Regions from separate parts of the Clostridium sp. JNZ J1-5 genome, predicted to be linked through region 2. Evidence: a T-box and tRNA genes for the amino acid it is inferred to sense, from the RefSeq annotation. Region 2 holds a T-box; the other holds one or more tRNA genes.
The links. The T-box of region 2 lies ahead of argS (arginine--tRNA ligase). A T-box ahead of a tRNA ligase gene usually reads a tRNA of that ligase, here a tRNA-Arg.
Positions count from the first base shown of each region.

Region 1: it has a tRNA-Arg gene. The T-box ahead of argS (arginine--tRNA ligase) is inferred to sense a tRNA for this amino acid. The anticodon was not compared.

Region 1 is NZ_CM132773.1:2,018,123-2,025,158, reverse strand. It holds gene ACWW38_RS09885 (YhgE/Pip family protein) at 1-1,889, opposite strand, end outside; gene ACWW38_RS09880 (TetR/AcrR family transcriptional regulator) at 2,090-2,656, opposite strand; gene ACWW38_RS09875 (YwaF family protein) at 2,832-3,557, shown strand; gene ACWW38_RS09870 (phosphatidylserine decarboxylase) at 3,636-4,523, shown strand; gene ACWW38_RS09865 (MBL fold metallo-hydrolase) at 4,518-5,249, opposite strand; tRNA gene ACWW38_RS09860 (tRNA-Arg) at 5,395-5,471, opposite strand; tRNA gene ACWW38_RS09855 (tRNA-Ser) at 5,622-5,712, opposite strand; tRNA gene ACWW38_RS09850 (tRNA-Ser) at 5,745-5,835, opposite strand; tRNA gene ACWW38_RS09845 (tRNA-Ser) at 5,914-6,004, opposite strand; gene serS (serine--tRNA ligase) at 6,122-7,036, opposite strand, start outside.
Region 2 is NZ_CM132773.1:854,393-861,428, forward strand. It holds gene feoB (ferrous iron transport protein B) at 1-924, shown strand, start outside; gene ACWW38_RS04255 (FeoB-associated Cys-rich membrane protein) at 991-1,149, shown strand; gene ACWW38_RS04260 (CBS domain-containing protein) at 1,174-1,551, opposite strand; gene ACWW38_RS04265 (ribonuclease H-like domain-containing protein) at 1,641-2,438, opposite strand; gene argS (arginine--tRNA ligase) at 2,930-4,621, opposite strand; T-box leader at 4,964-5,152, opposite strand; gene ACWW38_RS04275 (thioredoxin domain-containing protein) at 5,300-7,036, opposite strand, start outside.

The sequences.
Region 1 (7,036 bases), 1.2 Mb from region 2:
GCACTATATAATTGATCAATTCCACCTGTTAATTGTGGCATTGATGCAATTAATCCCTTTGCCATAGCTATATTTTTATCATTTAAAGCATTTTGCGCTACTTCTAATATTTTTGCATTATCACTTAAATCTTTTTTCATCTTTACTAGTTGACTTACTAGTTGTGGTGAATTTTTAATTGAAGCCATTTGCTCTGGTGTCATGTTCTTTTCTAATGCTTCAATCATTGGTTTTGCATAAGCTATATCTTGTTGTAGAGTTTGAATTTTTACTAAAGATGCTTTTACATCTGTAGTTCCTAGTGTTTGTAATAATCCATTTACTGCATTTAAGCTTTCTGCATTACTGTCAAGTTCTTGTTTAACTTGTAAAACTTGAGGCAATACAGCTTTTAGATATGCTATGTTTTCATCGCTCAAAGCAGCTTTAACACCTTCTATAACATCTGCATTTTCTTTTAAATCCTTTTGAAGATTAGCAAGTCCAGAAATGTTTTTACCCATTTCATTCATTGCTACAGCTGAATTTTGCATATTTTTAGATGTTTCTGTTGTTAACGTGCTATATCCTTCTACTATTCCTAGAAGTTGTTGTACTTGAACTGGGCTTAAGTTTGTATTTGTTTTTATTGCAGCCTCTAGTTCTTGTTTATGTGCATTTAACTGGTTTGAACTAGTTATAAACTTTTCTGATGATGCCTTTTGTGATTGTAAAAAAGTATTTATTCCATTTACATCTACCTGTGTTAATTTGCTAGCTTCATCCATTATTCCTTTTAACTTATTTGAATTTTGTAGTAATCCAATTAATGGAGTTACCTTATTAGCATCAATAGCTTTTAATGCTCCTGCATCTTTCATTAATTTTGACATATTTTGAATAGTTTTTGGATCTGTAAGTTTATCCATTCCAGGCATATTCATTATAGTCTTTGCTTTATTCATATCTATTGCTAAAAAGTCATTTACTGCTTTATTCATTAGTCCTAAATTTTGTGCTGTAGCTATAGATGGTAACATTTCTAGGGCTGAAGTATCTGCACTTTGCAAAACTTTAGCATCATTCATAATAGTTTTAACACCATTTATGCTCTCATCGCTAACTAAACCTTTAAGCTCAGGGTGTTTAGCTACTCCATCTGCAGCCATGTCTACTTTTGATTTTAATTGTCCAATACCACTACCCATAAGTGGAACTTTGCTTTGTAACTCTTTTAGTCCACCATTTAATGCTCCAGAACCATCATATAATTGTTTAACACCGTCTTGCATTTGAGGAACTTTATCTTTAATCTGTCCTACTCCATCTGCAATTTTTCCACTTCCATCTGCAGCTTTTTCCATACCATCTTTAACTTCATATAAGCTATTAAAAGTAACCTTAGTAAATTCTTCTGATATACTTTTTATAACCTTTGCTTTTATTTCTCCGGCAACTTTTCCGTTTATTTGAGCTGCTAAAAAGTTCTTCTTTTCATTAGCAATATAATCTATAGATGGCTTATCTATTTTTCCGTCTTTAACTTGTACTATTTTTTTTGAGAAATCTTCTGGTATAACAAAAATTGCATAATAACTCTTACCTTTTAATCCTTCTTTTGCTTCATCTAGCTTGGAGACGAACTTAAAGCCTATTTCTTTATTATCTCTAAGTCCATCCTCAATCTCTTTACCATAATTGACCTTTTCTCCATCTTTTACACTTCCGCTATCTAAATTAACAACAGCCACTGGCATTTGATCTAATCTAGCATATGGATCCCAGAAGGCTGCTAGATAGAGTAAGCTATATAGAAGAGGTACAATTATAATTGCTGTAACAGATATTCTAATAAATCTGTTTTTAAATATACTAGCTATGTCTCTACCAGCTATCTTTAAAAATTTCACTATATCACCCCACTCATTGTATTAATTGCTTATTAAAGATTTCTCTCGACAATTTAAACTGACTATTCAGTATAAACTGACCGGTCAGTTTATTTATACACCTTTTTATTTATGTTGTCAATAATTTTTTAATGATACTTTTTATAGGTAAAATAAAAAAATAGCATAAAGCCTTATTTTTAGCTTTATGCTATCTTAAATTATTTAGACATTCCATATAACATATAATTTATTAAATTGTCTATTATCTCTTCAATATTTATCCCGTCTTTATTTATTAGCTCATATACTGCTGTAGAGCATAATGCTCCAAAAAATGTATATGCCATAAAAGAGGCATCTCCATCCTTTATAACTCCTTTTGTTATTGCTTCTTTTATGTATCCTTCTATGAGACTTATATACTTTTGAACAACTTCTCTAAGTTCTAGTTGTCTCAACTCTACTCCCCAAAGCTGACTCATTATTACTTTAAAAAAGTCTCTATTCTTGTAAACTAATTCTAATTGAATTTTACATAAAGTTTTTAACCTTTTTATAGGGTCTTCTACTTTTTCTACCTCTTCTTGGACCTCTGTTTTTATTTTTTTCATGCCTTCTTTTACTATGTACTTAAATATTTCTTCTTTACTTTTAAAATGATAATATAATGTTCCCTTGGCCACCCCTGCATTTATGGCTATATCATCCATAGTGGCCCCATTATAGCCTTTTTCTGAAAAAATTTTTATAGCCGCATTGAATATAGTTCCCTTAGTTTTATTCATCAATATCACTCCAAAAATTATTTATGATGACCAGTCAGTATAATTTCTCTCTATTCATTATACTTATTATTATAATATATCTCAACCCTTTTTACATACTAAGTAATTATTTTATAGATTAATCTTTATATATTTGCAGAAAATAAATATATCCAATTTTAAAGAGGTGATTATTATGGATTTTTGGAATTTATTTTGGAAACCAGTTAATGAAGAAAAAGCTCTAAAGCCTTTTTCTATACCTCATATTATGTGCTTACTTATAGTTATATTAATAATTTTATTAATGTATATTTTTAAAGAGAGTTTGAAAAAACCTAAATATGAGAAAAAAGTTTCAAACATTATTGGAATAACCTTAATCTTTCATCAAATTTCTATTTATATCTGGTATATAACTAATGGAAAACTTAATTTAAAAGAAGCATTACCATTGTATTTATGTAGACTATCGATAATTCTTTCTATTGTGGTTATGCTCAGTAAAAGCCGGAGAATATTTGATGTATTATATTTTTGGGGACTTGGTGGTGCCTCCGTTGCTCTACTTTTTCATGATACTTCCATATATCCTTTTCCTCATTATATATTTATCCAATTTTTTATATCCCATGGCGGGATTTTAATTTCTGTATTTTTTATGATATTTGTTCATGAATATACCCCAAATTTAAATTCATTAAAAAAGACTATTAAATGGACTATTATATATTTTTGCGTAACTATACCTGTTAACTATTTAATTGATGCAAATTACTGCTACTTAAGATACAGACCTTATTCTACTCCATTGGATTATTTACCAAATAATCCTGTATACTTTGTACCTTTTATTATACTTGGAATGTGCCTTTTATTCTTCTTATTATACTTGCCATTTAAAGATAAATTATCATTCTAATATATAAAATGGTTAATTTTTATGTTAATATAGCTTTAGCTAAATTAATTCAATGTCATATATATGTGAGGATAATTTATGATTAAATATTTTAATAGAAAAAACAAAGAATACGAAATTGAAAAAGTTGCAGGAGACAAATACTTAGAATGGACTTATTCTTCTCCAATAGGAATGAAATCCTTAGAACTTTTAATTAAGAAAAAATTATTTTCAAAGATTTATGGAAAGATATGTGATTCTAAATTAAGCATAGGAAAAATTCAAAAATTTATTAATGAATTTAATATAGATGAAAAACACTTTAAAGATCCTAAATCTAGTTATAAATGTTTTAATGATTTTTTTACTAGATCTTTAATTACTGAAGTACGCCCAATAGATTATAATGCTAATGTATTAATTTCACCTGGGGACGGAAGGCTTTTTGCTTATGAAAATATTGATATCAACAATTTGGTTCAAGTTAAAGGATTTACCTATAGTCTAAAGGAACTTATAAAAAATGATTCTCTTGCTGAAAAATATTTAGGTGGTATCTGTCTTATTTTAAGACTTGCTCCTATTGATTATCATAGATTTCACTTTATTGATAATGGATCATGTGAAAAAACTAATATAATTCCCGGGCAATATTATTCCGTAAACCCTATTGCCTTAAAGAAAATACCAAAGTTGTTTTGCCAGAATAAAAGAGAGTATAGTCTATTTCATTCTCATAACTTTGGTGATGTACTCTACATTGATGTAGGTGCTACTTGTGTTGGATCTATAGTCCAAACTTACACTCCACTTAAAGAAGTTAAAAAAGGCGACGAAAAAGGCTACTTTAAATTTGGAGGATCTACTACTATATTATTTTTGCAAAAAGGTGTAGTCTCTATAGATAAAGATATAATATATCAAACTAATAAGGGCTATGAATGTAAAGTAAATATGGGGGAGAGAATAGGAATTAAACTATAATTCAAATAGTAGTCCAGTTTCTGCTTTGTATATTTCACCATTAAATTCTTCTTTAGCCTCTTTAACTAAATCATCTAAATCGCCGTAATGAGGAAAATGAGTTAAAACTAATTTTTTAACTTTAGACATATTGGCTATCTTACCAACTTCCCCAGCTGTAAGATGGCCTTTTATTTTTTCTATCTGATTATTAAAAAGACTGGTCTCACATATTAGTAAATCAGCATCTTTTGATATTTCTAGCACATTGTTACACCATTCTGTATCACCACTATATGATACAACTTTCCCCTGCTCCTCAAATCTCATGGCTAAGCAAGGGACTTCATGCTTTATCCATTTAAAACTTATATCTAAATCGCCAAATCTAAGTTTAGTATTCTCATCTATTATCTTAGCTATAGTCATACCTTTGTAATTTAAATCATTGAATTTAGAATCTAAGTTATGTGCATATATTTCTAAAGGTTTTTTTCTCTTTCCTAAGCTTGAAGAAATAGCAGCTTCATATTGGAATGAAAATATATCTGATATGTGATCTGCATGATAATGAGATAAAATAACTGCATCTATTTTTGATAACTCTATATAATTTTGTAACTTAGAAAGTACTCCTGAGCCACAATCTATTAATATATTATAATCTTTACCTTGAAGTAAATATCCTGAAGTAGCTTCATTCTTATTAGGATAAGCTCCCCAATAGCCTATTACTGTTATTTTCATCTTCTTCTCTCCTTATAAAAAATATTATTATTTTAAAATTTATTATATATTAGTATATCGTAAAACTCTAATTTATATTTTAACTATAATCCTATTTATAGTTAAAATATAAAAAACCTTGTAAACTTAGTGTTTACAAGGTTTTTGGTGCGCAAGAAGGGATTCGAACCCCCGGCCAACTGGTTCGTAGCCAGCTACTCTATCCAACTGAGCTACTCGCGCATATCTATATTTAACATATTTATATTAACATAGGAACTATAAAAAATCAAACATTAAACTATACTGCAGATCATCTAATGCCACTATAGCTCCTATGCTACATAGGGATTATATCCTCATTAAAAAACACCCAATTAAAATTGAGTGTTATGGCGGAGAAAGAGGGATTTGAACCCTCGCGCCGGTTACCCGACCTACGCCCTTAGCAGGGGCGCCTCTTCGGCCACTTGAGTATTTCTCCATGTCCTACAATTGAATTTTTTATTAAAATAATGGCGGAGAGATAGGGATTCGAACCCTAGGTGCGCTCACACGCACGCCGGTTTTCAAGACCGGTGCCTTAAACCAACTCGACCATCTCTCCAGATGTCACTTAAACATTATAATATAATAATATAAAAATGTCAATAAACATTTTATTTGTAAAACTTATTAAAAATAATGGCGGAGAGATAGGGATTCGAACCCTAGGTACGCTCACACGTACGCCGGTTTTCAAGACCGGTGCCTTAAACCAACTCGACCATCTCTCCTAGTTGCGACGATATTTATTATAACAAGATACCGCCGCATTGTCAACTTTTTTATATATAAATTTTATACTATAATAAATCTTATTTTAAAGTATTTACTTTCCATTTTTTATTATACTACTTAAGAACCTCTTCATTTCTCATATATGGTCTTAATACTTCTGGAATTGTTACTGTTCCATCTTCATTTTGGTAATTTTCAAGTATTGCTGCAACAGTTCTTCCTACAGCTACTCCTGATCCATTTAGAGTATGAATAAATTCTGGTTTAGATTTTGCATCTTCTCTATATCTTATATTAGCACGTCTTGCTTGGAAATCTTCAAAATTACTACAGCTTGATATTTCTACATATCTATTGTAACTTGGCATCCATACCTCTATATCATACTTAAGAGCTGCTGTAAATCCTAAATCTCCTTTACATATTCTAACTACTCTATAAGGTAATCCTAATCCTTGAAGTACTTCTTCTGCGTCATGAGTTAACTTTTCAAGCTCATCATAAGATTGTTCTGGTTTTGCAAACTTAACAAGCTCAACCTTATTAAATTGATGTTGACGTACAAGACCTCTTGTATCTCTTCCTGCTGATCCGGCTTCTGCTCTAAAGCATGCGCTATATGCAGCATGTTTTAGAGGAAGTTCATCCCCATTTAATATTTCATCTCTATAAAGATTAGTTACAGGAACTTCTGCTGTAGGTATTAAGAAATAACCGTTATTTTCTACCTTAAATGCATCTTCTTCAAACTTTGGAAGTTGACCTGTTCCTATCATACTATCTCTATTTACCATGTATGGAGGTAGTATTTCTAAATATCCATGTTCTATAGTATGCATATCTAAGAAATAGTTTATTATAGCTCTTTCTAGTCTTGCACCTAAACCTTTATAAACAGTAAATCTTGAACCTGCTATTTTGCCTGCTCTTTCAAAATCTAACAATCCTAAGTCAACACCAATATCCCAATGAGCTTTTGATTCAAAGTCAAATTTTCTTGGATCTCCCCATTTTCTTATCTCAACATT
Region 2 (7,036 bases):
CCAGTAATACTTTCCCTATTCTTAGGTATATCTTTTCTTGAGGATAGTGGATACATGGCAAGAGCTGCTTTTTTAATGGATAAAACGATGAGAAAAATGGGACTTTCAGGAAAAGCCTTCATACCACTAGTTGTTGGTTTTGGATGTTCCGTACCTGCTATAATGTCAGCTAGAACATTGGAAAGCGAAAAGGATAGAAAACTTGCTGCACTAATTGTACCTCTTATGTCTTGTAATGCAAGATTGCCAGTTTACGCTCTTTTTGCTTCAGTATTTTTCTCTGGAAAAGAAACACCTGTAGTATTTTCTCTATATCTACTAGGTATATTAATTGCTTTTTTAGTGGCTTTACTATTCAAAAATACACTATTCAAAAAGGATGAAGAACCTTTTATAATAGAGTTACCTGAGTATAAACTGCCTGAGCCAAAAAACTTATTATTACATACTTGGGACAAAGGTAAAGGTTTCTTAAGAAAGGCTGGAACAATAATATTATCAATATCTGTTATAGTTTGGTTTTTATCAAACTTTAATCTTTCAGGAATGACTGATATAAATAACAGCTTATTTGCTTCTATAGGTAAGTTCTTAACTCCTATATTTAAGCCATTAGGCTTTGGTCATTGGGAAACATCAGTGTCACTTCTTACTGGACTTATGGCTAAAGAAGTTGTTGTAAGTACTATGGGAGTTATATTTGGAAGTAATTTAGCAACTATTTTACCAAATTACTTTACTCCTATTACAGCTTATGGATTCCTAGTATTCGTACTTTTATATACACCTTGCATGTCAGCTGTAGTTACTATGAAAAAAGAATACGGAAATAAAATGGCTGCATTTTCAGTTATATATCAACTGATTCTTGCATGGATAGCTTCTTTCTTAGTATACAATGTAGGCTCCTTATTTATTGGGTAAGCTTTAAATATAAATTTAAATAGATTTTAGCCATTTCACTATATCTTTATAAAAGAGGTGATTTTTATGATGGAAATAATAATAACAGGAATAATCGTAGTCTTTGCTATATTCATCCTTGTAAAAAGTGCAAAAAAGAAGGCCTCTGGTCAATGTGACTGTGGAAGCTGTTCTTCTCACTGCCCAATGTACAAGGAAAAGCAAGATGATAAATCAAAGAGGTAGGACAATTCCTACCTCTTTTTATACTTATTTAGCATTTACAAAATATTCAATTATAGTCTCCATTGAAACTATTCCAACCACTTTATCATCTTCCACAATTGGTATTGCAACAATTTCATTATCTATAAGTTTTTTCGCAGCCTCAATAACATCTTCTTCTCTGTTTGCACTTACAACATCTTTTGTCATAATGCTTGAAATAGGATAAGTATCATAGTGACCTTCTTCAATTAAAAATCTATAAATATCTGCTTTCACAACAATACCAAGAAGCTTATTATCCCTGTCCACAATTGGTGCTCCATTTATTTTATTATCATTCATAACATCAAGTGCCTTTTTAATATTATCTTCAGAACTTAACATTATGATGTTGCTCTGCATTATTTCGCCGATTTTCATAAATACCCCTCCTTTAAATAATTATACCACCCAGATAATAAATATTAAACATCCCATTAATTTATGTTTATATTTAATTAATTTTAAATTTAATAGCTATTATTTACTATATTATTAAATTCGTCTATATTTAAATTTCCTTTAAGTATATTGTCTATAATCCTAGAAGCTGCTTTTTTAGATATCTTCTCAATATCAGCTTCTATTACAATTTTATTTTTTTTCATAAGGTACTTGAGATAACTCAGCTGTTTTTCAGTAATAGAATTTTCTCTTTTTAAGTCATTGTTATTTTCTATTTCATGAATTAATTTAAAAATTATAGGTAAGTTTAAAACATCTTCATAATTATGAAGCATAATTATCTCTCTCAAATGGTGATTTTCTGTTTCTAAAAATTCATAATATAGTTCAACGCTTAGTCCACCATCTATTTGATCTTTTCTTTCTATTCCAAGGTACCTCTCTACACTTTTAAGATTGCATCTTTCTATACCTAGCTGCTTATGATAAGGTCTTATCATTCTGTATAAATCTAAATGTACTTTAGGCTCCATAAAATCTATGTTATTAAGTTCCATTTTCTTTTTTATAAAAGGCTCATCAAAAGCCTTTCCATTATAGGAACACCACGCGTTAAATTCCTCTAAATCTTTCTTGAAGCTTAAAAGCACTTCTTTTTCATCTTCCAAATTTTCTGCAAAATACTGTTTTACTATAAATGTATTATCATCAATAAAATATCCACCTGATATTAATACAATATTTGATTTTTCTCTATCAAAACCAGTGGTTTCAATATCATAAAATATAACCTTATCTATTTCATAGTGCTTATATATTTTTTTATTTATACTTAACCTTTTCTCTTGTTCCTTTATATACAACTGTCATTACCTCCAATAAAAATCTAGTTCAAATAACTCTTCATGATAAACAGAGTTCTTGGCTTCAGAGGGAGTTTTTATTCCCGCTGAAGCTTAGAAATCGTTATCCAGGGACGTAGCCGCTCTTTACTCCCACTTTGAAGAAGATAGGAGTATTAGAGCGGGTAGTCATCGGATAAACTATTCTATAACAATTTTAATATAAAAATCCAAATAGCACAAATCGAAAAACATAGCCAATAAAAAAAGCTTTAAATGAATGTTTGCCTTTAACATTCATTTAAAGCTTTCAATTAGCACGTCCAAGGCTATTTTAAAGATTGTTGAGTTCATTATAATGAGAAACTCCTTGTCATTCTTCCAAGGAGTAAGCGATTCACTCAAAATTAAAATTTTGGTTCACTGCTTAACTTTAGTTGCAATTGTTATACTAAATCTAGAATTATTTTCGATATTATACGAAATCAACAATCTCTTAAAATATAGCCTTACTACATTTTCTCTACTACTTCTATTCCTAGTAGATTAAGTGCATTTTTAATTACTTGGCAAGTTGCCTCTACCATTTTTAATCTTGCTATCTTTATATTTTCATCTTCTGTAGCCATTATATTATGAGCATTATAGAATTTGTTAAAGGCTTTTGCCACATCAATTATATATCTTGTAAGTGTTGATGGCTCCAATTTATCTATAGCACTTAATATAGCTTCATTAAAGTTTCCAAGTGTCTTAACTAGTTCAAATTCTTCAACTGAGTTTAGAGCTGAATAGTTAGGCTCTCCTTTTACTTCTCCTGCACGTCTTAGTATGCTCTTTCCTCTAGCATAAGTATATTGAACATATGGGCCTGTTTCTCCTTCAAAGTTTAACATCTCGTCCCAATTAAACACTATATCTTTTTCTCTTCTATTCTTTAAATAAGTAAATATTACTGCACCTATTCCAACTTTTTTTGCTACTTCTTCTTTATTATCAAGATCTGGATTTTTTTCATTTATAACTTCCATAGTCTTAGATATGGACTCATTTAAAAGCTCTTCAAGGAAAATTACTTGGCCTTTTCTTGTAGAAAGCTTCTTATCTGCAAATCTTACAAGCCCAAAGCTTACATGCTTACAATCCTTAGCCCAATCATATCCCATTTTCTCTATAGTTTTGAATACTTGTTTAAAGTGAAGAGATTGATCTCCTCCAACTACATATATGCTCTTATAAAAATCATAATTTTTCTTTCTATAAAAAGCTGCTGCTAAGTCACGAGTAGCATATATAGTTGCTCCATCCCCTTTTAAAATTATGCATGGAGGCATATTTTCTTCTTCAAGCATTACCACCTTAGCTCCATTGCTTTCTACAAGTAGTTGTTTTTCTTCTAGTTCTTTAACTACTGAATCCATTTTATCGTTATAAAAACTTTCCCCAGCATATGAATCAAACTTAACTCCAAGAAGTTTATATACCTTTTCAAATTCTTTTAAGCTTAAACTCTTAAATCTCTCCCAAAGAGCTACTTCTTCAGCACTTCCATCTTCAAGCTTTTTAAAATACATTCTTCCTTCATCTTCAAGGGATGGATCTTTGTCTGCTTCATCATGGAATTTAACATAAATTCTTAAAAGCTCTTTAATAGGTTCTTTTTCTAAGGCATCTTCATCTACCCATCTTTTATAAGCAGATATAAGCTTACCAAATTGTGTTCCCCAGTCTCCAAGGTGATTTATTCCTATTGGATTATAACCTTCAAAACTAAACATTCTATATAATGCATTACCTATTGATGTGCTAAATAAATGACCTACGTGGAAAGGCTTAGCTATATTAGGTGAAGAAAAGTCTATAGTTATATTTTTTCCACTGCCCACTTTTGACGCTCCATATCTGTCCCCTTCTTCTAACACTTTATCTAATGTTGTTTTAGCAAATGCACCTTTATCCATAAAAAAGTTTAAATATGGCCCTAGTGCTTCCACTCTTTCAAAGCCTTCTCCGTTGATCTTTTCCTTTAACTCACCTGCTATCATATTAGGTGCCTTTTTAAAAGTTTTAGCTAGTTGAAAGCATGGAAAAGCAAAGTCTCCCATTTCAGGCTTTGGAGGTATTTCTATTAGTCCCTCTATGGTATCTAATTCTAGTTCTACATGTTCTTTAATTCTCTCTGCAACAAGTTTTTTATAATCCATTTCTATTATCCTCCCATTTAATATAAGCTAGTTTCATAAGAAAATTACGATGTAATTTTCTTATAAATTATTAAGTGAATAGCTAATAGTTAACAGTTAAGGATAAATTTTCTCCATCAACATTACGAAAAGTTTTTAATTGTAGAAAAACAGATGTCTAGCTTTTCTAAAGGAATTAGCCATAGGGCAACTATATTTAACAAATTAAATAAAATTAAAATTTTTCGTAGCAAGACGGAGAAAAATATCCATCATTATTCACCTTTCACTATTAGTTATCCACTAAAAAATTGCTCCGCAATTTTAGAATATTATAAGACAACAAAAAACCGTCTCTGCAAAAACAGAGACGGATATATCCGCGGTACCACTCTAGTTGACTAAGTTATAGCCCAACTCAAAACTTTAACGCAGTTAACGGCTTTTAGCTTCTCCAAGGCTCTCTTCTCCAGTTAAAATACTATAGGACTTCCACCATCTCCTACTCGCTTTAAGTTTTTAAAAGGATACTCTTCTCTTCAACGAATTTTACATACTATATTATTTACAACTAATTATATTATCACTATTTTCTCTTTGTCAAGTCCATTAATGGAGAGCGCCTTCTTATTTTAGACTATGTTTTAAATGAATGTTGATTTTTACATTCATTCAAAACTTTCTATTAGTAGGTTAAGGCTATTTTAAAACATTTATTGCTTCTTCTATATTAGTAATAGGTCTTCTGCAGGAGAAATTTTCACATATATGAATTGTAGTCTTACCATCTATACTGGCTTTTTCTTTTACATTAGGAGCAATTTTATAAAGTTCCTCATCTCCATTATTTAAAACTACTGTTGTAAATGGTTGAAAAGATTTATTTATTTCATTAATTAAGGTTTTTGCATCATGATTATTTTGTTCACCTGATATAACAATATCTTTTCCACTTATATTGCTGTATAATACAGCTATAATAAAATAAGAGTAGGCAGTTGGAATTTCTTTTACTCTGCCGCCAAATACTTTGAACATCTTTTTTACTCTTTCCTCTAGTTCTAAATCTCCTGTAAGTTTTCCTAATTTTAAAATATTCAAGGCAGCAACAGAATTACCTGAAGGTATAGCCCCATCATAAATTTCTTTAGGTCTCCAAATAAGCTCTTCGCTATCTTCTCCGTATAAAAAAAAGCCTCCATCTTCTTTATCCCAAAAATATCTATACATATCATTGTTCAAATCGGTAGCTTTTTTTAAATATTGAAAATCAAATGTAGCCTCATATAGTTCTATAAGTCCCCATATTAAGAAGGCGTAATCGTCTGAATATGCTAGATATGCTGCCTCTCCTTCTCTGTATCTAGCAAGAAGTCTTCCATCTTCTCTTACTAATTTTTCATATATAAATCTTACAGCTTCTTTTGCTTCATTAATATAAGAATCATTTTTTAGTACTTTTCCACCATAAGCAAGGGCTGCTATCATAAGTCCATTCCATGAAGTTAATATTTTATCATCCTTATGAGGATGTATTCTTTTTTCTCTATATATGAAAAGATCTTTAGATAAATCCTCTAAAATGTCCTTTGTCTGTTTATTATCTTCTATTTCATCTAAATTAGTATTTATAAGATTGGGTATGTTTCTGTTTTCAAAGTTTCCCCTTTGGGTTATATCATAATAATTACAGAACAACTTTCCCTTTTCTTCCCCTAAAAGACTTATAATTTCCTCATAGGACCATAAATAAAATTTTCCTTCTTCTCCTTCTGAATCAGCATCTTCAGCAGAATAAAATCCGCCTCCAGTATGCTTCATATCTCTGAGAATATAAGTAAATACTTTTTCGGCTACTTCACTATAAAGTTTTTTTCCTGTTGCCTGATACGCTTCTAAATAACATATAGCTAGAAGAGCATTATCGTATAACATTTTTTCAAAATGAGGTACAAGCCACTTTTCATCAGTAGAATATCTTGAAAATCCAAAACCAATGTGGTCAAAGATTCCTCCCTTGTACATGGAATCTAAAGTTCTTGTCACCATCTCCAGTGCTTTTTCTGAATTGTTGACTTTCCAATATCTTAATAGTAGATATAGATTATGTGGGGTTGGAAATTTAGGTGCTCTATTGAATCCACCATATTCTGATTGAAAAGCTGAAGAATAATCTCTAAAAGCTCTTTCCACCACATCTATACCTATTTCTTCTCTGTTAGTTGTACTATGATAATTAGATTTTATTTCATCTACTATCTTGTTACTGCTACTTATAATTTGTTCTTTTCTATTTTTCCATGCTTCACTTACATTTTCTAAAATGTCCATAATTCCTGGCATGTTATATTTACCACGTTTAGGAAAATAAGTCCCTGCGAAAAAAGGTTTTTTATCCCCTGTCATAATTATAGTTAAAGGCCATCCTCCACTGCC